DNA from 2 places in the Sodalis sp. RH22 genome. Region 2 is predicted to be linked to the other one. Evidence: predicted binding sites of a transcription regulator. Region 2 holds the regulator's gene; the other holds the start of a gene.
What was found. The regulator PurR, encoded in region 2, represses purine synthesis genes. The targets are predictions, from matches to a motif close to CANGCAAACGTTTGCNTG.
Positions count from the first base shown of each region.

Region 1: gcvT (glycine cleavage system aminomethyltransferase GcvT) is a predicted target of PurR. The motif match lies at 7,169-7,186, and genes of this name have one in related genera.

Region 1 covers NZ_CP178731.1:4,866,844-4,876,997, forward strand. The annotation lists gene serA (phosphoglycerate dehydrogenase) at 1-788, shown strand, start outside; gene ACL2XN_RS22135 (5-formyltetrahydrofolate cyclo-ligase) at 919-1,518, opposite strand; RNA gene ssrS (6S RNA) at 1,746-1,929, opposite strand; gene zapA (cell division protein ZapA) at 1,970-2,299, opposite strand; gene ACL2XN_RS22150 (YecA family protein) at 2,513-3,094, shown strand; gene pepP (Xaa-Pro aminopeptidase) at 3,157-4,470, shown strand; gene ubiH (2-octaprenyl-6-methoxyphenyl hydroxylase) at 4,474-5,652, shown strand; gene ubiI (FAD-dependent 2-octaprenylphenol hydroxylase) at 5,696-6,910, shown strand; gene gcvT (glycine cleavage system aminomethyltransferase GcvT) at 7,266-8,363, shown strand; gene gcvH (glycine cleavage system protein GcvH) at 8,390-8,782, shown strand; gene gcvP (aminomethyl-transferring glycine dehydrogenase) at 8,923-10,154, shown strand, end outside.
Region 2 covers NZ_CP178731.1:1,100,704-1,110,857, reverse strand. The annotation lists gene anmK (anhydro-N-acetylmuramic acid kinase) at 1-904, opposite strand, end outside; gene slyB (outer membrane lipoprotein SlyB) at 1,236-1,703, shown strand; gene slyA (transcriptional regulator SlyA) at 1,813-2,247, opposite strand; gene ACL2XN_RS05065 (DUF1289 domain-containing protein) at 2,822-3,067, opposite strand; gene gloA (lactoylglutathione lyase) at 3,294-3,701, shown strand; gene rnt (ribonuclease T) at 3,821-4,486, shown strand; gene ACL2XN_RS05050 (Grx4 family monothiol glutaredoxin) at 4,560-4,907, opposite strand; gene ACL2XN_RS05045 (NlpC/P60 family protein) at 5,319-6,212, shown strand; gene ACL2XN_RS05040 (YnhF family membrane protein) at 6,276-6,365, opposite strand; gene purR (HTH-type transcriptional repressor PurR) at 6,603-7,619, shown strand; gene cfa (cyclopropane fatty acyl phospholipid synthase) at 8,065-9,216, shown strand; gene ACL2XN_RS05025 (riboflavin synthase subunit alpha) at 9,367-10,008, opposite strand.

The DNA.
Region 1 (10,154 bases), 2.1 Mb from region 2:
CGCGCGGCAAGAAACTGGGCATCATCGGTTACGGCCATATCGGCACCCAGCTGAGTATCCTGGCGGAAGGCCTGGGGATGCAGGTGTTCTATTACGATATCGAGAGCAAACTGTCCCTGGGCAACGCGCGCCAGGTGGATTCGCTGCCTGAGCTGCTGGGTATGTGCGACGTGGTCTCCCTGCATGTGCCGGATACCCAGTCCACCCGCAATATGATGGGCAAGGAAGAATTCGGCCATATGAAGCCGGGGTCGCTGTTTATCAACGCCTCGCGCGGTACGGTGGTGGATATCCCGGCCCTGTGCGACGCCCTGGCCAGTAAACATATCGCCGGCGCCGCCGTGGACGTGTTCCCGGAAGAGCCCGCCACCAACAGCGATCCGTTCAACTCGCCGCTGTGTGAATTCGATAATGTGATCCTGACGCCGCATATCGGCGGATCCACCGAGGAAGCGCAGGAAAATATCGGCGTGGAAGTGGCGGGCAAACTGGCCAAATACTCCGATAACGGTTCGACCCTGTCGGCGGTCAATTTCCCGGAAGTCTCGCTGCCGGAACATGGCGATAACGTCAGCCGTTTACTGCATATCCATGAAAACCGTCCCGGGATCCTGACCCGCATCAACCAGATTTTTGCCGAGCAAAGCATCAATATCGCCGCCCAGTATCTGCAAACCACGCCCGAAATCGGTTATGTGGTCATTGATGTGGAAACCGATACCGAAAATACCGCCCTACAGCTGCTGAAGGCGATACCCGGCACTATCCGCGCCCGCCTGCTGTACTGATAGCTGCGCGCCTGACGTGGTCGACCCCAGCCCCGGCTTAGCGAGCCGGGGTTTTTTTATGGGTACCGCCAACTTACCGTGCACGCCGGGTACACCACCGGGCCAAGGGCTGCCATCCGTCCCCGGCGGTTTACCAGCGCCAGTGCCGCGACGGGGTAACAATTTCCGGCAACGGGATATCCCAGGGCTCCGCCGGTATGGCGTCCACCTGCTGGCAATCGTGGGCCAGCCCGATGGGGTAGAAGCCGGCGCCGCGCCGCCAGTGCCGCAGGGTGCGATCGTAAAAGCCGCCGCCCATGCCCAGGCGCTGGCCCCGGGCATCAAAGGCCACCAGCGGGGTAAACAGGATATCGAGATGCCGCGCCGGCAAGAGCTGGGTCACGTCCAGCCGCGGCTCGCTGATATGCAGGCGGTTCAGCACCAGCGGCGTATCGGGCCTGTAGCGCAGGAACAACAGGTGGCCCGGGCTGAAAGGGTGCAGCACCGGCAAATAGACGCGCTGGTCGCGTTGCCAAAGCGCCTCAATAAGCGGCCGGGTATCCAGCTCGCCGTCAAACGATAAAAACAGCGCCAGGCTGCCGGCCGCGGTAACCCGCGGGTCGGCCAGCAGGGTTTTGACCAGCGCCGCGGCCGCAGCGGCCTGTTGGCCCGGGGTGAGCCGGCGGCGTTGCCGGCGGATATGGTTGCGGAGGCTTTGCCGCTGCAGGGACGTTTCGGGCGACTGGGTCATGGCTGATTACGCGCTATACCGGAAAAAGAAGGTAATAAAGTATGTCATAAAGACGGTCCGGGGGGATGTCATAACGTACGCGGATAAAGAAATCGGGTCTGAAAAAGCGCTGTCGGGGAATAGAGTGTGGCAGGGGGGAAGCCTGATACGCCGTGCCGAGAGCCGTACCAAGCCGCGCCGCTGACGCGCGCGTCCGCTGCTGATGCAAACCGACGCTACGCTATAAAGGGATCTCCGAGATGCCGCCGCAGGCTGTAACCCTTGAACCCATGGTTCAAGGTGAACGCAGCGTTATAACCTTAAGGCTTCTCGGACGAACCGAGCTTGCGCACCAGTTACAGATCGCCACATTCTTGTGGTAAAAATTATCGGCTCAGGGGACGGGCCCGCTGGCGAACACCTCAGAGAAATTTTGTATTCCTGTTCCGCGGGATTTTCCCGGCGGCTATCGTTACTCGAACTGCGTGCCTGGTCGCTCGGAGATACGGCCCTGTTCTACCAGTGCCTGCTCAATCGTCTGCTGCAGTAACCGGATCCGCTGTTCCATGTTGGCGGCGTAATCACGGGTTTTAACTCTTTCCTGCGCCAGTTCGTGGCATACGTTCAGTGCCGCGATAAAAACAAGCTGTTCTGTATTGGTGACTCTAGTGCGAACTTTGAGATCTTGCAACCGCTGATTAAGATCTTCCGCCGCCTGGTTCAACGCTTCTTGTTGTTCCGGCGGGCAATTTACCCTTAACGTGCGGCCAAAAATTTGAATATCTACCGGTTGTGCGGACATACCACCTTCCTGCTTTGTTACCGCGCCGACGCCAGGCCACTCCCGTTTCACCATTGCGGGAGCACAGGGCGGGCGCAACTATACTCTATATCCATGCGCTATATCAAACAGAAGAATCCATATAAAACAGAAGATACACGCCCTTTCTGGTATAGCTACGGACCTTGGTGGTAGCATAACACGAACTTATCCTGCCAACGACGATGAAAGCGCATGTCTATACAAAATACCTTTCCCGACTACGATAACCTGACCCAACTGCTTAACCAACAGGCCGTGGCGCTGACGCCGGCGGAAATGCATGGTTTGATAAGCGGCATGCTGTGCGGCGGCAACAAGGATCACAGTTGGCAGACGCTGGTGCACGAGCTGACCAACGAGGGCATGGCCTTTTCCCAGACCCTGGCCGACCCGCTGCGCCAGCTGCACGAAGCCACCGCGCAAACCCTGGACGACGAGGAGTTTATGTTTCAGCTGCTGCTGCCCGACGACGACCGCGCCACGGTATTCGAGCGCGTGGACGCGCTGGCCGGCTGGGTAAATCATTTCCTGTTGGGGCTGGGCGTGATGCAGCCGCAGCTGGATAAAATCAAGGGCGAGCTAAAGGAAGCCATCGACGATCTGCGCAATATCGGCCAGCTCGGCTATGACGAAGATGAAGATCAGGAAGAGCTGGCGCAGTCGCTGGAGGAAGTCGTTGAATACGTGCGTATGGCCGCCATTCTTTGCCATAATGGATTTACCCGCTCGGAGCACGCCGGCCCGCTGGAAAAGCCAAAGCCGACGCTGCACTGATCGCCGCAACCGGCAGCACCGCCCGTTGAATTGTTGAGAGTATGGCAAGGCAGGAGAGAGTGATGACATCACAAGAATTTTTACGCCGCCGGCAGGCATTGTTGGCCAACATGGCTCCGGCCAGCGCCGCCGTCATTTTTGCGGCGCCGGAGGCGACGCGCAGCGCCGACAGTGAATATCCCTATCGCCAGAATAGCGACTTCTGGTATTTCACCGGGTTCAACGAACCGGAGGCGGCGCTGGTGCTTATCAAAAGCGACGCGACCCATTCGCACAGCGTGCTGTTCAACCGGGTGCGCGATCCCGGCGCCGAGACCTGGTTCGGCCGCCGCCTGGGCCAGGAGGCCGCCCCGGCCAGACTTGCCGTGGACCGGGCCTTGCCGTGGGACGAAATCAATCATCAGTTGCACCTGCTGCTGAACGGACTGGATGTGGTCTATCACGCCCAGGGACAATACGCCTTTGCCGATACCCTGGTGTTTAACGCCCTCGATACCCTGCGCCGCGGCTACCGTCAGCATTTGCGCGCGCCCGCCACGCTTACCGACTGGCGCCCCTGGGTGCACGATTTCAGGCTGGTTAAATCGGCGGAGGAGCTGGCGGTCATGCGCCGCGCCGGCGAAATCACCGCGCTCGGGCATACCCGCGCCATGCGGGCCTGTCGTCCGGGGCAGTATGAATACCAGCTGGAAGGCGAAATCCTGCATGAATTCAACCGGCACGGCGCCCGCTATCCTTCCTACAATACCATCGTCGGCAGCGGCGAAAACGGCTGTATTCTGCACTACACCGAAAACGAGGCGCAGATGCGCGACGGCGATCTGGTGCTTATCGACGCCGGCTGTGAATACCAGGGGTATGCCGGCGATATCACCCGCACCTTCCCGGTGAACGGCAAGTTCAGCCCCGAGCAGCGGGCGGTGTACGACATAGTGCTGGCGATGCTGGAGAAATCCCTGGCGTTGTACCGGCCGGGCACCAGTATCCGCGAAGTCAATGAACAGGCGGTGCGGGTTATGGTCTCCGGGCTGGTGGCGCTGGGCGTAATGAAGGGCGACGTGGACGGGCTTATCGCCGCCCAGGCCCATCGGCAGTTCTTTATGCACGGCTTAAGCCATTGGCTGGGGCTGGATGTGCACGACGTCGGCGACTACGGCACCCCGGAGCGGGGCAGGACCCTGGAGCCGGGCATGGTGCTGACCATCGAGCCGGGCATTTATATAGCCGCGGACGCGGATGTGCCGCCGCAATATCGCGGCATCGGCATCCGCATCGAGGACAATATCGTTATCACCGAACAGGGCAACGACAACCTCACCGCATCGGTGGTCAAGGACCCGGATGCCATCGAAGCGCTGATGGCGGCGGCGCGCTAGCCTATGTCGGTGATCATTATCGGCGGCGGCATGGCCGGCGCCACCCTGGCGCTGGCCTTGTCCCGCCTGACCGGCGGGCGGCTGGAGATCGATTTAGTGGAAGCGGCCGCGCCGGAAAGCCGGCGCCATCCCGGTTATGACGCCCGCGCCATCGCCCTGGCCCAGGGCACCAGCCAGCAATTAACCGCCATCGGTGTCTGGCCTTCGCTGATGTCCTGCGCCACGCCCATCACCCGTGTCGAGGTCAGCGATAGCGGCTATCCGGGTAAAGTCTCGCTGTCCGCGCGCGACTACCGCGTGCCCGCGCTGGGTTATGTGGTGGAGCTGCACGACGCCGGGCAGCGTTTATTTGCCCTGCTGCGCCAGGCGCCGGGGGTAAGGCTGCACTGCCCCGCGACGCTTACGGATATTACCCGCCGCCAGGACGATATCCTGGCGCGGCTTGACAACGGGACGGAGCTGACCGGCTCGCTGCTGGTGGCGGCGGACGGTTCGCACTCGCAGGCGGCGCGCCATTGCCATATGCAGTGGCGCCAGGAGGACTATGGGCAACTGGCGATTATCGCCAATGTCACCACCGCTGAGGCGCATCAGGGCCGGGCTTATGAGCGTTTTACCGAACATGGGCCGCTGGCCATGCTGCCCATGTCGCAGGGGCGCAGCGCGCTGGTGTGGTGCCTGCCGCAGTCCATGCGCCAGGAAATCACCGGCTGGAGCGAAAGCCGGTTTATCGACGCGCTGCAAGCCGCCTTCGGCTGGCGGCTCGGGCGTATTACCGCCTGCGGGCAGCGGCAGTGTTACCCGCTGCAGCTGCGCACCGCCACGCGCCAGGTAAGCCATCGGCTGGCGCTGGTGGGCAACGCGGCGCAAACCCTGCATCCTATTGCCGGCCAGGGGTTCAACCTGGGCTTGCGTGACGTGATGACCCTGGCGGAAACCCTGGCCGAAGCCCTGGCGCGGGGCGAGGACCCGGGCGCCTACGCCACCCTGCAGCGCTATCAGCAGCGCCGTCTGCCCGATAAGGACCGCACGGTCGGCATTACCGACGGCCTGATACATTTGTTTGCCAACCGGCATCCGCCGCTGGTGGTGGCGCGTAACCTGGGTCTTGCCGCCATGGCCGCTTCGCCGGGGCTGCGCGACGCGCTGGCGCGGCAAACCCTGGGCTGGGTGGCGCGTTAGCACCCTTACGCTGGTTCCCGGTCTTTAAAAGGATATTACAGTTATGCAAGCATTTGACGTGGTCATCAACGGCGGCGGCATGGTCGGCCTGGCGCTGGCCTGTGGACTCCAGGGCAGCGGCATGCGCGTGGCCGTGCTGGAACAACAGGCGCCGGAGCCGGTGCCGCCGGCCGATAACCCCGCGCTGCGGGTATCGGCCATCAACGCCGCCAGCCAGCGCCTGCTGGAACACCTGCAGGTCTGGGACGATATCGTCGCGCTGCGCGCCAATCCCTATCAGGGCATGCAGGTCTGGGACAACGATGGCTTCGGCAATATCGCCTTTGACGGTAAACAGCTGGGCTACGCCCATCTGGGCCATATCGTCGAGAACCCGGTTATCCACCAGGCGCTGTGGCGCCGGGCCGGGCAGCTGTCCGACGTGACGCTGCTGTGCCCGCGCGCGCCGCGCCAGATTGCCTGGGGCGAGAACGAAGCGTTTATCACCCTCGACGACGGCGGCATGCTGACCGCCCGGCTGGTGGTGGGCGCGGACGGCGCCAACTCCTGGCTGCGCCGCTACGCCGATATTCCGCTGACCTTCTGGGATTACCAGCATCACGCACTGGTGGCCACCGTGCGTACCGAACATCCGCACGGCGGCATTGCGCGCCAGGCGTTTCACGGCGACGGCATCCTGGCGTTCCTGCCGCTGAGCGATCCGCATCTTTGCTCCATCGTCTGGTCCCTGCCGCCCGAGAGGGCGCAGTCGCTCCAGGAACAGGCGCCGGCCGGATTTAACGCGCAGCTGGCTGCGCACTTCAACCTGGCGCTGGGGTTATGCGAATTGCAAAGCGAACGGTTAACCTTCCCCCTGACCGCCCGCTATGCGCGGGATTTCGCCGCCCACCGCCTGGTGCTGGTGGGCGACGCGGCGCATACGGTCCATCCGCTGGCCGGGCAGGGGGTAAATCTCGGTTTTATGGACGTGGCGGAACTGCTGTCGGAGCTGCGCCGGCTGCAGCAGGCCGGCAAGGATATCGGCCATCATCCCTACCTGCGGCGCTATGAGCGCCGTCGCAAGCATAGCGCCGCCGTGATGCTGGCCGGCATGCAGGGGTTCCGCCAGTTGTTCGACGGCAATAACCCGCTGAAAAAATGGGTGCGCGACGCGGGACTGCGCCTGGCCGATACGGTACCCGGGGTCAAACCCCGGCTCATCCGCCAGGCCATGGGGTTAAACGATCTGCCCGCATGGCTGGAACCGGGCGCGGTTTGACTGAAATAAACTAATTTAACCCGCTATTTTGCATTATATTTTCTAATCCGATATCGGGAATAAAGTCTTTGCCCCTGACCAAAGTCAGGGTTTTTTGTTATCATATTTTGCTTTTGACGGCCGGCATTTATTGTTTGTGCGCCGTATTCGCCACTTTGCCAACATAACATGCTGATTCATGCCTATCCCCTCCGCCTGCGCCGCCCTGGCCGCAGGATAATTTAATTTATGGTTTCCCCCGGGATTCAGTGGTAACTTCTGGCAAAAGGTATCGTTTGCGCCGCCGGATTCGCTGTGGGCGTCGCGGCGTAAAATTCAATTTTACAGCTCCTGATTTGACGACAAAGAGGACGAGATGGCCCAGCTGACATCGTTGTATGAACAGCACATAGCGTGCGGCGCGAAAATGGTGGACTTCCATGGCTGGATGATGCCGCTGCACTATGGCTCCCAGCTGGAGGAGCATCACCAGGTGCGCCGCGACGCGGGCATGTTTGATGTGTCCCATATGACCATTATCGATTTAACGGGTCCGCGCACCCGCGAATACCTGCGCTACCTGCTGGCGAACGACGTGGCCAAGCTCACCGTGCCCGGCAAGGCGCTCTATAGCGGCATGCTGAACGCCTCAGGCGGCGTTATCGACGATCTGATCGTCTATTTCCTCGAAGAGACTTATTTTCGCCTGGTGGTGAATTCCGCCACCCGCGACAAAGACGTCACCTGGGTGACCGACCACGCGGCCCCCTACGGTGTGTCGGTACGGGTACGCGACGACCTGGCGCTGATTGCCGTACAGGGCCCGCGGGCGCAGGAGAAAGCGCGCACGCTGTTTACCCCCGCGCAGCAGGCGGCGGTGGCCGGGATGAAACCGTTCTTCGGCGTGCAGTCGGAGGATTTATTTATCGCCACCACCGGGTATACCGGCGAGGCGGGATTTGAAATTGCGCTGCCGAAAACCGAGGCGGAGTCCTTCTGGCGCAAACTGCTGGCGGCGGGCGTCAAACCCTGCGGCCTGGGCGCGCGCGATACGCTGCGCCTGGAAGCCGGCATGAACCTGTACGGCCAGGAAATGGATGAGCGTATTTCTCCCCTGGCGGCCAACATGGGCTGGACCATCGCCTGGCAGCCCGAGGATCGGGATTTTATCGGCCGCGAGGCGCTTGAAGCCCAGCGCCGCGCCGGCACCGACCAACTGGTCGGCCTGGTGATGACGGAAAAAGGTGTGCTGCGCAACGACCTGACGGTACACTTTACCGACGCCGACGGTAATATGAAAACGGGCGTGATAACCAGCGGTTCGTTCTCGCCCACCCTGGGTTTCAGCATTGCCCTGGCCCGCGTGCCCGCCGGTATCGGCGAGCACGCCATTGTATTAATCCGTAACCGCGAAATGCCGGTTAAGGTCACCAAACCTGGTTTTGTACGCGCCGGTAAACCGGTCGTTCAATAATTAACTTTGCAAGAGTGAGGAAGGCAATGAGCAATGTGCCGCAAGAACTAAAATATACCCCCTCCCACGAATGGGTGCGCAACGAAGGTAACGGCGTGTATACCGTCGGCATTACCGAACATGCCCAGGAACTGCTGGGCGATATGGTGTTTCTCGACCTGCCGGACGTCGGCACATCCTTCGCCGCCAGCGACGATTGCGCGGTAGCCGAATCAGTGAAAGCCGCCTCGGATATCTATGCGCCCATCGGCGGCGAGATCGTGGCGGTGAACGAAGAGCTGGAAGCGTCGCCGGAACTGGTGAACAGCGCGCCCTACACCGAGGGCTGGTTGTTCCAGATCAAGGCCGACGACGAAAGCGAGGTCGCCGGATTGCTTGACGCCGAGGCCTATGAGGCCACGCTTGACGAAGACGAATAACCGCCACCGAGACCCGGCCCCGCACGGTTAATTAGCCATCCGGGGCCAACAGGCGGGACAGGGCGTCGCCACACCGGCCCCTGTCCCTGCCGAGCACGTTGCCTTTCCCCGTCCCATGCCCGATGCAGGAATTGTTGTTTATGACCCAGACTCTCAGCCAGCTTGAACACCATGACGCTTTTATCAAGCGTCATATCGGCCCCAGCGCGCAGCAGCAGGCGCACATGCTGTCGGCTATCGGCGCCGCGACGCTCGACGCGTTGATTGGCCACATCGTCCCGGCCGACATCCAGCTGCCGGCGCCTCCGGCGGTCGGCGATGCGGCCACGGAATCCCAGGCGCTGGCGGAGCTCAAGGCCATGGCGGGTCTTAACCAGCGTTTTAAAACCTATATCGGCATGGGCTACAGCGCGGTGGTCACCCCGCCTGTGATCCTGCGCAACATGCTGGAAAACCCGGGCTGGTACACCGCCTATACGCCTTACCAGCCGGAGGTCGCCCAGGGGCGCCTTGAGGCCTTGCTGAATTTCCAGCAACTGACCCTCGACCTGACCGGGCTGGATATCGCCTCCGCCTCGCTGCTGGATGAAGCCACGGCGGCGGCGGAAGCCATGGCGCTGGCCAAGCGCGCCAGCAAGCTCAAACAGGCCAACGTGTTTTTTGTCGCCGACGATGTCCATCCGCAAACGCTGGACGTGGTGCGCACCCGCGCCGAGACCTTCGGTTTCGAGGTGATCACCGGCCCGGCCCCGCGCGCGCTGGAACAGCAGGGTGTTTTCGGCGTGTTGCTGCAACAGACGGGCACCACCGGCGAACTGCATGATTACCGCGCGCTGCTGGCCGAACTGAAAACCCGTCACATCATCAGCTGCGTGGCGGCCGATATGATGGCGCTGGTACTGCTGGCGGCGCCGGGCGCGCAGGGGGCCGACGTGGTGTTCGGCTCTTCCCAGCGTTTCGGCGTGCCCATGGGCTACGGCGGCCCGCACGCGGCGTTTTTCGCCGCCCGTGACGACGTCAAGCGCTCCATGCCGGGACGTATTATCGGCGTGTCCCGCGACGCGGCCGGCAGTACCGCCCTGCGCATGGCGATGCAAACCCGCGAGCAGCATATCCGCCGCGAAAAGGCCAACTCCAATATCTGCACCTCGCAGGTACTGCTGGCCAATATCGCCGGCCTGTACGCGGTCTACCACGGTCCGGAAGGATTGAAACGCATCGCCGCGCGCATCCATCGCCTGACCGCCATCCTAGCTTCCGGCCTGACGGCGGCGGGACTGACGCTGCGCCATGCCCGGTGGTTCGATACCCTCACCGTCAATGTGGCGGATAAAGACGCGGTGATAAGCCGCGCGCTGGCCCGCGGCATTAA
Region 2 (10,154 bases):
GCGGATTGCGCGCCCCGCCGCCGCAGACCAGAAGACGTTCGCAGCCGCCCGATAGCAGCACTTGTTCCGCAATGCTCATGGCCGTTAATTCCAGCAGCGTCGCCTGCACATCCCGGGGCGGTATCGGCACGAAATGGGTGAGCTGATACGTCAGCCAGCCAAGGTTAAAATATTCCCTGCCGGTGCTTTTCGGCGCCGGCTGGGCAAAATAACCGTCCGCCAGCAACTGCTGCAGCAGCCCCTGGTGCACCTTGCCCCCCAGGGCCCAGACCGCATCCTTATCGTAAGGAACGGCCTGGTGGCGCCAGGCCCAGGCATCCATCAGGATATTGCCGGGACCGGTGTCGTAGCCGCGGATCGGTTGGCCGGGCAGCAATAACGACAGATTGGCAATGCCGCCGATATTGAGCACCATGCGCCGCTCGCCGGGATGCGCCAGCAACGCGTGGTGGAAACCGGGCACCAACGGCGCGCCCTGGCCGCCGAAGGCCATATCGCGGCGGCGGAAATCCCCCACGGTGGTAATGCCGGTCAGGGCGGCGATGCGATTATTGTCGCCGATTTGCATCGTGCAGGGCGCCTCGGCGTCCGGCTGATGCCAGACGGTTTGTCCATGGTTGCCGATGGCGGTGATCTCGTGCGCCGCCACGCCGGCGCTCTCTAGCATGGCCAGCACCGCCTCGCTGAAAAGTATGCCCAGGCGGGTATCCAATTGCCCCACCTGTGACAAGGTCACGGATTGTCCCTGGCATATGGCCAGAATTTGATGTTTGAGTTCCTGTGGTATGGGATGCCCGTAACTGTATTGCTGCGCCACAGTATGCTCGTCGATGGCGGCAAGCACCACATCCACGCCGTCAAGGCTGGTTCCGGACATTACGCCTACATAGCGACCTGTTCTCATTGGCCTGCCCTTTTCCTTCGCAAAAATTTCATTTATCGATTCCGGATGTCTACGTTAAACAGGTTTGATGAATCAGGCTATGAAAAGCCGTCAAATTTTGGAAGTTGTTACAATAAAATAACCTGGCGGGCAAAAGCTTAGCGTTAAAATCATTGCTATAATTAAGAAAAGAGGTCTGTTGATTCATTGTTTATGAATTCTACAATATTATCGACTACAGTAGGCTATCGAAGTAGCGCCTGGAAACAGATACTATTGACGATTGCAACAACATTGGCATTTGTTCTGTCTCGGTTTGCCTTGACGAACGGCGTATAACAGGAGTTTTTCAATGATGAAACGTTTGCTCGTGGTCACCCTGGCTGGATTGACGCTGGCGGGCTGTGCCAGCAACAACAGTCTTTCCGGTGATGTCTATTCCGCCAATGAGGCTAAACAGGTACAAAGCGTGACGTACGGTACGCTGGTAGGCGTAAGGCCGGTACAAATCCAGGGCGGAGAGGATTCAAACGTTATCGGCGCCATCGGCGGCGCGGTCTTGGGCGGGTTCCTCGGCAATACCCTCGGCGGCGGCACCGGCCGCAACCTGGCTACGGCCGCCGGCGCGGTGGCGGGCGGCGTGGCGGGCCAGGGCGTCACCAGCGCCGCCAGCCGTTCGCAGGGCGTGGAACTTGAAGTGCGCAAAGACGACGGCAATACTATCATGGTGGTGCAAAAACAAGGAAATACGCGGTTCAGCGTAGGACAACGCGTGGCTATCGCCAGCAACGGGCGCAACGTGACGGTTTCTCCGCGTTAATTACCGCCCCGCCGCATAACGCAGCGGCGCAGGCGAAAGACCTTGGCATAAAAAAACCGGCGCTATTTGCCGGTTTTTTATAGAGAACATGTCGTTGAACCACGCTATGTCAGGACTTATTATAAAGCTCGAGGATATTCTTCTCCAGCCGTGCAATCATATTACTCAGAAAATGAATCTCCTGCTCTGAAATACCCGTCAGGATTTCATCCCGGGTACTATTGATGACATGGTTCACTTCTTTGATGATGGGCTCTGCGGACTCCGTCAATTTAATACGTTTCGCCCGCCGATCGTTCGCACAGGTATGGCGAGTGATCAGCTTTTTCTCTTCAAGCTGATCAAGCGTTCGAACCAATGAGGGCTGCTCAATGCCGATAGCCTTTGCCAACTGAATTTGCGACTGCTCCGGCGGAAGCTGGCAGATATTATGCAACGTGATCCAATGCGTTTGTGTCAGTTCTAGCGGTTTTAAGCGATGGTCAATCAAAGCGCGCCAAACACGAACAAGTCGCGCCAAATCAGATCCTAATGGCGATTCCAATTCTCTCTCCTTATAATTAAGCTGATTAAGCTTGTTCCCTGGATTCCCATCCATTCTAATGGGTGGAATGGCAAATTACAAATATATATATATATGAATAAGGTTGAAGTTAAGTTGAGCTAGATGTAATACCCATGTTGTTCCTTTGAAATATGGGACAGCACCGCTGAGCGCATTACTCCTTGCCGGTCGTCAGCCTTGACGAGGGTTGCGGCCCTTCATTGCGTAAAACTTTCCGCTTAGTATAGGGTAAGCGTTGGAAACCTCATATAATCCGTCCCTGGCACTGGTTGCCCCGGCATTCTCACATCAACGCCTATAGTATGCCAAGCGGATTATTCATGACTGTATCACTATTATTGTCATTCATCGTGATTTATTGTTAATTTAAGTTAAATGAAGACATAACAAATATCATTATGTCATGTATTCGGTCTAATAATGTAATAACAATATATAAATAACAAGTTATTAGCGTGCATATTAATAATTAACTATGAGTGCCGGGGTTGTGATAATCGCCATCCCGACGTTCAAGATACTCAGTGGAATAAGGTTGCACGCCTGCGGGGTGTTAAAAAAGCGAGGGCTGTTCCGGACCTGCGGGTTCTGCGGGCGTGCTCTTGCCGGCCCGCAGCTGGCGCAGGTAGCGTTGATGACATAGCCGCAGCACTTCGCGCTTTTGGCCGTCGTTCATCGTGATCCAGTCGAAACGTTCCTGGCGGGAGCGCAGGCAGCCACGGCAAAAGCCACGGTCATCGGATTGGCAGACGCCGCGGCAAGGACTGGTTATGATGAAAAACTCAAGCTGTTCCGGCACGTGCCCTCCTGTTTAACTTTTATTGAAGACGTTATTTCACCGGCTGGCAAGCTTATGACGGCAAAAATCGCTTGCCCGGGGGAAATCGACACGGTTATCCGGCTGCCAGGTCAAGCAAGGCAGGACTACTTTTCCTCCACCGCGCCGAAGGTCTGGGATATACTGTTAAACCACGATCTCACCAAAGGCGATGGATAAAACGTCGTCATTGTCTATAGAGGATATCATGCGCCTGCTTCATACCATGCTCCGCGTCACCGATTTACAGCAATCAATTGATTTTTATACAAAAATACTAGGAATGCGCCTACTGCGCACCAGCGAAAATACGGAGTACAAATACACCCTGGCCTTTGTCGGCTACACCGAGGAGACGGAAGGCGCGGTGATTGAATTGACCTATAACTGGGGCGTCGATAGCTACGAGCTGGGTACCGCCTACGGCCATATCGCGCTCGGGGTTGACGATGTGGCCGCTACCTGCGACCGCATTCGCCAGGCCGGCGGCAAGGTGACCCGCGAAGCGGGACCGGTCAAGGGCGGCACGACGGTTATCGCTTTTATCGAAGATCCCGATGGTTATAAAATCGAGCTGATTGAACAAAAACATGCCGGCAAGGGCCTGGGCAAATAAAGTACCAGCCCGGCCCCGCCAAATCCGCTATCCTGGGGAGAAGGGAGCGGATTCGCCATGCATCCGGCGCTAAAATTTGCCATAATGCGGGCTGTTTTCCTTAAAAATTAAGAACAGGCATGGCTGAACTTGATGATGTAAATACCCTTCGCGGCCGTTTTCGCGGCTTTTATCCAGTGGTAATCGATATTGAATCCGCGGGCTTTAACGCCGCAACCGACGCCTTGCTCGAAATCGCCGCCGTCACCCTCAACATGGACGATGAAGGCTGGCTGGTCACCGACCAATGCCTGCATTTCCATGTCGAGCCTTTTCCCGGCGCGCAACTGCAGCCGGAAGCCCTGGCCTTTAACGGTATCGACCCGACCAACCCGCTGCGCGGCGCGGTGAGCGAGTACGAGGCGCTGCATGAAATTTTCAAAATGGTGCGCAAAGGCATTAAGGATCGGGGCTGCAACCGCGCGATTATCGTCGCGCACAATGCCGGGTTCGACCACGGATTTCTTATGGCGGCGGCCGGACGGGCGGCATTAAAGCGTAATCCTTTCCATCCGTTTGCCACCTTCGACACCGCTGCTCTCAGCGGGCTGGTGCTGGGCCAGACGGTGTTGGCCAAAGCCTGCGCGGCCGGAGGCATCGAATTTGACGCCGGCCAGGCGCATTCCGCGCTCTATGACACCGAACGCACCGCTGAATTATTTTGTGAGCTGGTTAATCGCTGGAAACGTCTCGGCGGCTGGCCTGTTCCCCCCGTCGGCGAGCCTGCCGCCGGCGAGCACGCCTAGCCGATGCTTGCGTCCGGCGGTTAAAAACCCCCGCCGCAAGGGGCGGGGGTTATCCGCAGGCGTCCCGGGGAACTCAGGAAGGGGTCTGGTTTTCCTGGGAGTTGTATTTTACCGCGGTCTCTTTGATCAACGGTTGCAACTCGCCGTGCTGATACATTTCGATAATGATATCGCAGCCGCCGACCAGTTCGCCGTCCACCCACAGCTGTGGGAAGGTCGGCCAGTTGGCGAATTTCGGCAACTCGGCGCGAATATCGGGATTTTGCAGGACATCCACATACGCGAAACGCTCACCACAGGCGGAAAGCGCCTGTACTGCCTGTGCGGAAAAACCGCAGCCGGGCAATTTTGGCGAGCCTTTCATATAAAGAAGAATCGGGTTCTCAGCTATCTGCTGCTGAATTTTTTCAATCGTCGTCATTGTCTCGCTTCCTCAAGCCAGCATCTGGCCTTATCTGCACTGTGCGGGATTACACGCAGTCTCTTCATTTTAGCCACTACCGGCTAAACAAATAAACGTTTTTTTGCCGGCCCGCGCGGTAAAGGCGCGTCAATTCACTCCCGGCCCGCCCACGTAGGACAGGCAATACTATCACTGTAGCGGCTTTTACCCCCTGCCGCCGAACAAAACGGGCTGAAACATTCGGTGCACACCCTCAAAATATGTTGAATAAAGCGCCGCTGAACGCTGTTAAATGCAGCAAAATCGAACTTATTCACGTTTATACACAATAAGTAGTGAATTGATGATGCAATGACGAGGTAAATAGCTTAAATTCCTGTGAGGTGTTGATAACCCCCTATTTTGGGCCACATAAGGATAGCGTTTATCATGCGTTTATGCTTTACGCTTTTTGTGTTGCTTTTTACCCAGTTGTTTTTGAACCTGGCACATGCCGCGCCGAGCGCCGGCGTCAATGCCGATCAGCGCAAATCCCAGGCAGCGGCGGCAAAAACCGGCGACCGGCGCAAACGCAAACCGGTAAAAATAGCCAAGAAAAGCAAACCTGTCGCCAGCGCGCCCGCCGTCAGTGAAAAAGCCAGCATTAAAAAATCGCCGGAACCGGCGCATGAAAAAGCCGGCGTGAAACGGCCTTTGGAACCCGCGGTGGCGAAAACCGGCGCGAAGAAAAGCAAAACCTCCCCTCTTGCCAAGGCATCAAAAACCACGGCGACGAAAAAAATAGCCTCCTTCACTCCGCCGAAAAAAGGCTATAAAAAAGGTTACGGCCGGCACCGGATGATAAAAGATCAGGCGGCGGTAGAACTGGTGGCCAACGATCAGCCGATAAAGATGAGCGAGAGCCATAAGAAACGCTACCAGACCGCCAAGCTTACCGCCATGAATAAACTCCTCTCCCAAATGGGCAAGCCTTACCGTTGGGGCGGCATGTCGCCTAATACCGGCTTTGACTGCAGCGGCCTGATTTATTATGCCTACAAGGATGTGGTACGCATCCATATGCCGCGCACAGCCAACGAAATGTACCACCTGCGCGACGCAGCGCCGGTTAAGAAAGACGAGCTGGAAAGCGGCGACCTGGTCTTTTTCCATATTTCCAATCGCGGCGCGGCGGATCACGTCGGCGTCTATCTTGGCAATGGTCGCTTTATCCAGTCGCCCCGCACCGGCAGCGATATCCGTATCAGCTATCTGAGTGAGGATTATTGGCAGGATCATTACGTGGGCGCCCGCCGGGTGGTCACGCCGAAAAATATCCGCTGAAGGCGCGCCGGAAAAAAAAGAGGAGCCAAGGCTCCTCTTTTTTATATCTGAACCGAGAGGGTGTCAGTTCATGACGGCGGTAAAGCTGAAGACAATAATCACCAGCAGCGAGAACACCGTGGTCAGTAACGACATTTTTAAATCGCTGTCCATTCTATCTCCTTAACGTAAACCAGGGCGCCGGCCTTATCCACCGGCCCGCAGAGCAGTTATCGTCAGTTTGCCATAACAGCGATGAAAAAGCTTGCTCCCAACCTGTAGCCGCCACATTTAACACTTTCACTTTGGCGCGGGATGAACGAAAATTAACGGTTAATTCCACAGCGTCGGAAAGTGCTTGCGCCTTCGACAGACATTATTCCAGCCAGGGCGTACGGGAGTATCAAAGGCATGGCAACCATTAAAGATGTGGCAAAACGCGCTAATGTATCGACAACCACCGTTTCGCATGTGATCAATAAAACCCGTTTTGTTGCGCAAGACACTCAAATTGCCGTGCTGGACGCCATTAAACAACTGCATTATTCACCCAGCGCCGTGGCGCGCAGCCTGAAGGTCAATCGCACCAAGTCCATCGGCCTGCTCGCCAGCACCAGCGAGGCGCCCTATTTCGCCGAAATTATCGAGGCGATTGAGCACCATTGCTTTGCTCGCGGTTATACCCTGATATTGTGCAATTCGCACAATGATCTCGAAAAACAGCGCGCCTATCTGGCGATGCTGGCGCAAAAGCGCGTCGACGGCCTGCTGGTGATGTGCGCCGAGTATCCCGAAACGCTGCTGGATATGCTTGAGGAATATCAGCATATCCCCATGGTGGTCATGGATTGGGGTGAGGCCCGCCGTGATTTTACCGACACCATTATCGATAACGCCTTTGCCGGCGGTTATATGGCGACGCAATATTTGCTTAAACGCGGCCATCGCGCCATCGGCGCCATTCCCGGACAGCTGGCGCGCAACACCGGCGGCGGCCGCCACCGCGGCTATCTGCATGCCATGGCGGAGGCCGGCATCCCGTTAAACGACCGCTGGATTGTGCAAGGCAATTTCGAGCCTGAATCCGGCTACCTGGCGATGAAACAAATCCTGGCGCAAACGCCGCGTCCCACCGCGGTCTTCTGCGGCGGCGACATTATGGCCATGGGCGCACTGTGCGCCATTAATGAAATGGGCCTGAGCGTACCTGAGGATATTTCTATCATCGGCTACGACAACGTGCGCAATTCGTGCTTTTTCAGCCCGGCGCTGACCACCATCCATCAGCCTAAAGAGGATTTGGGCGAGGCGGCGCTTACCATGCTGCTCGATAGGATTACCAGCAAACGCGAGAACGCCAAAACCATCGAAGTCCATCCGTCGCTGATTGAACGCCGTTCGGTCGCAGACGGTCCCTTCCCCGCTTAAGGCCACGCGCCAGGCCCGGGCAACGGGCTGGCGCCTCCAGGGTCTGTTGCTATGTAAAGCGCCGTCCGCCTCGGACACAAGATTTTTCATATAATGATCTCTGTGCAAAGAGTTATTGTTTCAGCGAGAAATCATTAAGTTATAATGGGAAATACATTAGCGCGTTAGCTATTGTCTAAATTAAAATGCAGGCTTATACTCAATATCGTTAACAATTATAACGAGTTGTCTAATAAATTTGTATAAAAGTATGTCGTGTTTTCCAACATGACATCACCCTTTTATAAAGCGCCCGGCTAAGTCGCAGTCTAAGGTTTACTTTATATTCCTCTGTTGATGGTGATACTTCAGACACCACGGATAACCGTGGATTCTTATAAAGCCCGCAGGCATGGTGAGTGCTTTTCCTGACGGGGCACTGCAGAAGAAAGGTGATGGAGAAGCTATGAGTTCCTCGTGCGTTGAAGACCTGAGCTTTCATGATAATGATTGGTACCGTATCGTCCATGAATTGCTCTCTGAAGCCGGTATTGAACTCAATGGTTCAAGACCATTTGATATCCGAATCAAGAATCCGGGATTTTTTAAGCGCGTATTGCAGGATGGATCTTTGGGATTGGGCGAGAGTTACATGGATGGCTGGTGGGAGTGTGAGCGGCTGGACATTTTTTTCCAGCGTGTTCTCAGGGCGGGTCTGGAGAATAAACTTCCGCATCATTTAAAAGATACCTTACGCATTGCCGCCGCCCGGCTGATGAACCTCCAGTCGCGCAAGCGGGCCTGGATCGTGGGCAAAGAACATTACGATTTGGGTAACGATCTGTTTGAAAAGATGCTCGATCCCTATATGCAATATTCCTGCGGCTACTGGAAACAGGCGACCACCCTCGAGGAAGCCCAGCAGGATAAGCTGAAGATGATTTGCGAAAAACTGCAGCTGCGACCCGGCCTGACGCTGCTGGACGTGGGCTGCGGCTGGGGCGGGCTTGCCGCCTACGCGGCCAGGAATTATGGCGTATCGGTACAGGGCGTCACTATCTCTGCCGAGCAGCAAAAGCTGGCGCAAACGCGCTGCGAGGGACTGGATGTCACCATTTTGCTGCAGGACTATCGCGATCTGGATATGCAATTTGACCGTATTGTTTCAGTCGGCATGTTCGAACACGTAGGCCCCAAGAATTACGCCACCTATTTCAACGTTATCGATCGCAACCTGAAACGGGATGGCCTGTTCCTGCTGCATACCATCGGCTCGAATATCACCGATATGAATGTCGACCCGTGGATAAATAAGTATATTTTTCCTAACGGCTGCCTGCCGTCGGTACAGCAGATTGCCCATGCCAGCGAAAAGCATTTTGTTATGGAAGACTGGCATAACTTCGGCTCTGATTACGACAAAACGCTCATGGCCTGGTATGAACGTTTTGTCGCCGCCTGGCCGGCGCTGTCCAACAAATACTCCGACCGTTTTTACCGAATGTTCAGTTATTACCTGAATGCCTGCGCGGGGGCATTCCGCGCGCGCAATATCCATTTATGGCAGGTATTGTTCAGCCCGGAAGGCGTGGATGGCGGTATTCGCGTACCCCGTTAATACCATGGAACGCCAGGCCCTTTAACACCGCACTCAAGGCAGGCGTGTTAAAGGGAGAGCGCGCCGATGGGGTCGAAGCGGCCATCTCCTGGCCGCCAGAGCGCCCCATGGCACGCCTGGCTCGCCAACACCGCACTCAAGGCAGGCGTGTTAAAGGGTATTTAACGTCGCGGCAATCGCCGCCTCCCGCTGCGCCAGCACACGCTCCACCGTATCCACCACCGCCTGGGTCTGGGGATCGATTTCAATATTGATTTGCTGCCCCAGCCTTTTTTTACCCAACGTGGTGCGCATCAGGGTTTCCGGTATTAAATGCACGCAAAATTTATCGGCCGCCACCTCGCCGATAGTCAGGCTGATGCCGTCGATGCCGATATATCCTTTATACAGGACATATTTCATCAGCGCTTTGTCCGGCATTCTGAACCAAATCTGCCGATTATTTTCCGACGTCACGATTTTCACAATCTCGGCAGTGCACATGATATGCCCGGACATCACATGTCCGCCGATCTCGGCGTTAAAGGTGGCGGCGCGTTCTACGTTCACCTCATCCCCCACCTGCAGATCGCCCAGATTGGTCACCCGCAGCGTCTCTTTCATCAAATCAAACGCCACCACGTCGCCGTTAATGCCGCTCACCGTCAGGCAACAGCCGTTGTGCGCCACGGAGGCGCCCTCCTCCAGACCGGACAACATCGCCGCCGGCAGGGAAACGAAATGCGTGCGAAAATTCGCTTTTTCTTCAATTGCCACAATGGGCGCGGTGCCCTGAACAATACCCGTAAACATAACCTTGGCCTCTGTAAACCACCGCTGGAATCAGTCAGGCTAGTGTGCACGATTTCCCCAGGAAATCCAAATCCGCCGCCGCACGGATTTGTGTCGTCCCGCACTGGTATAACCGGACAAATGCTTTACACTATGCCGCAGATTTT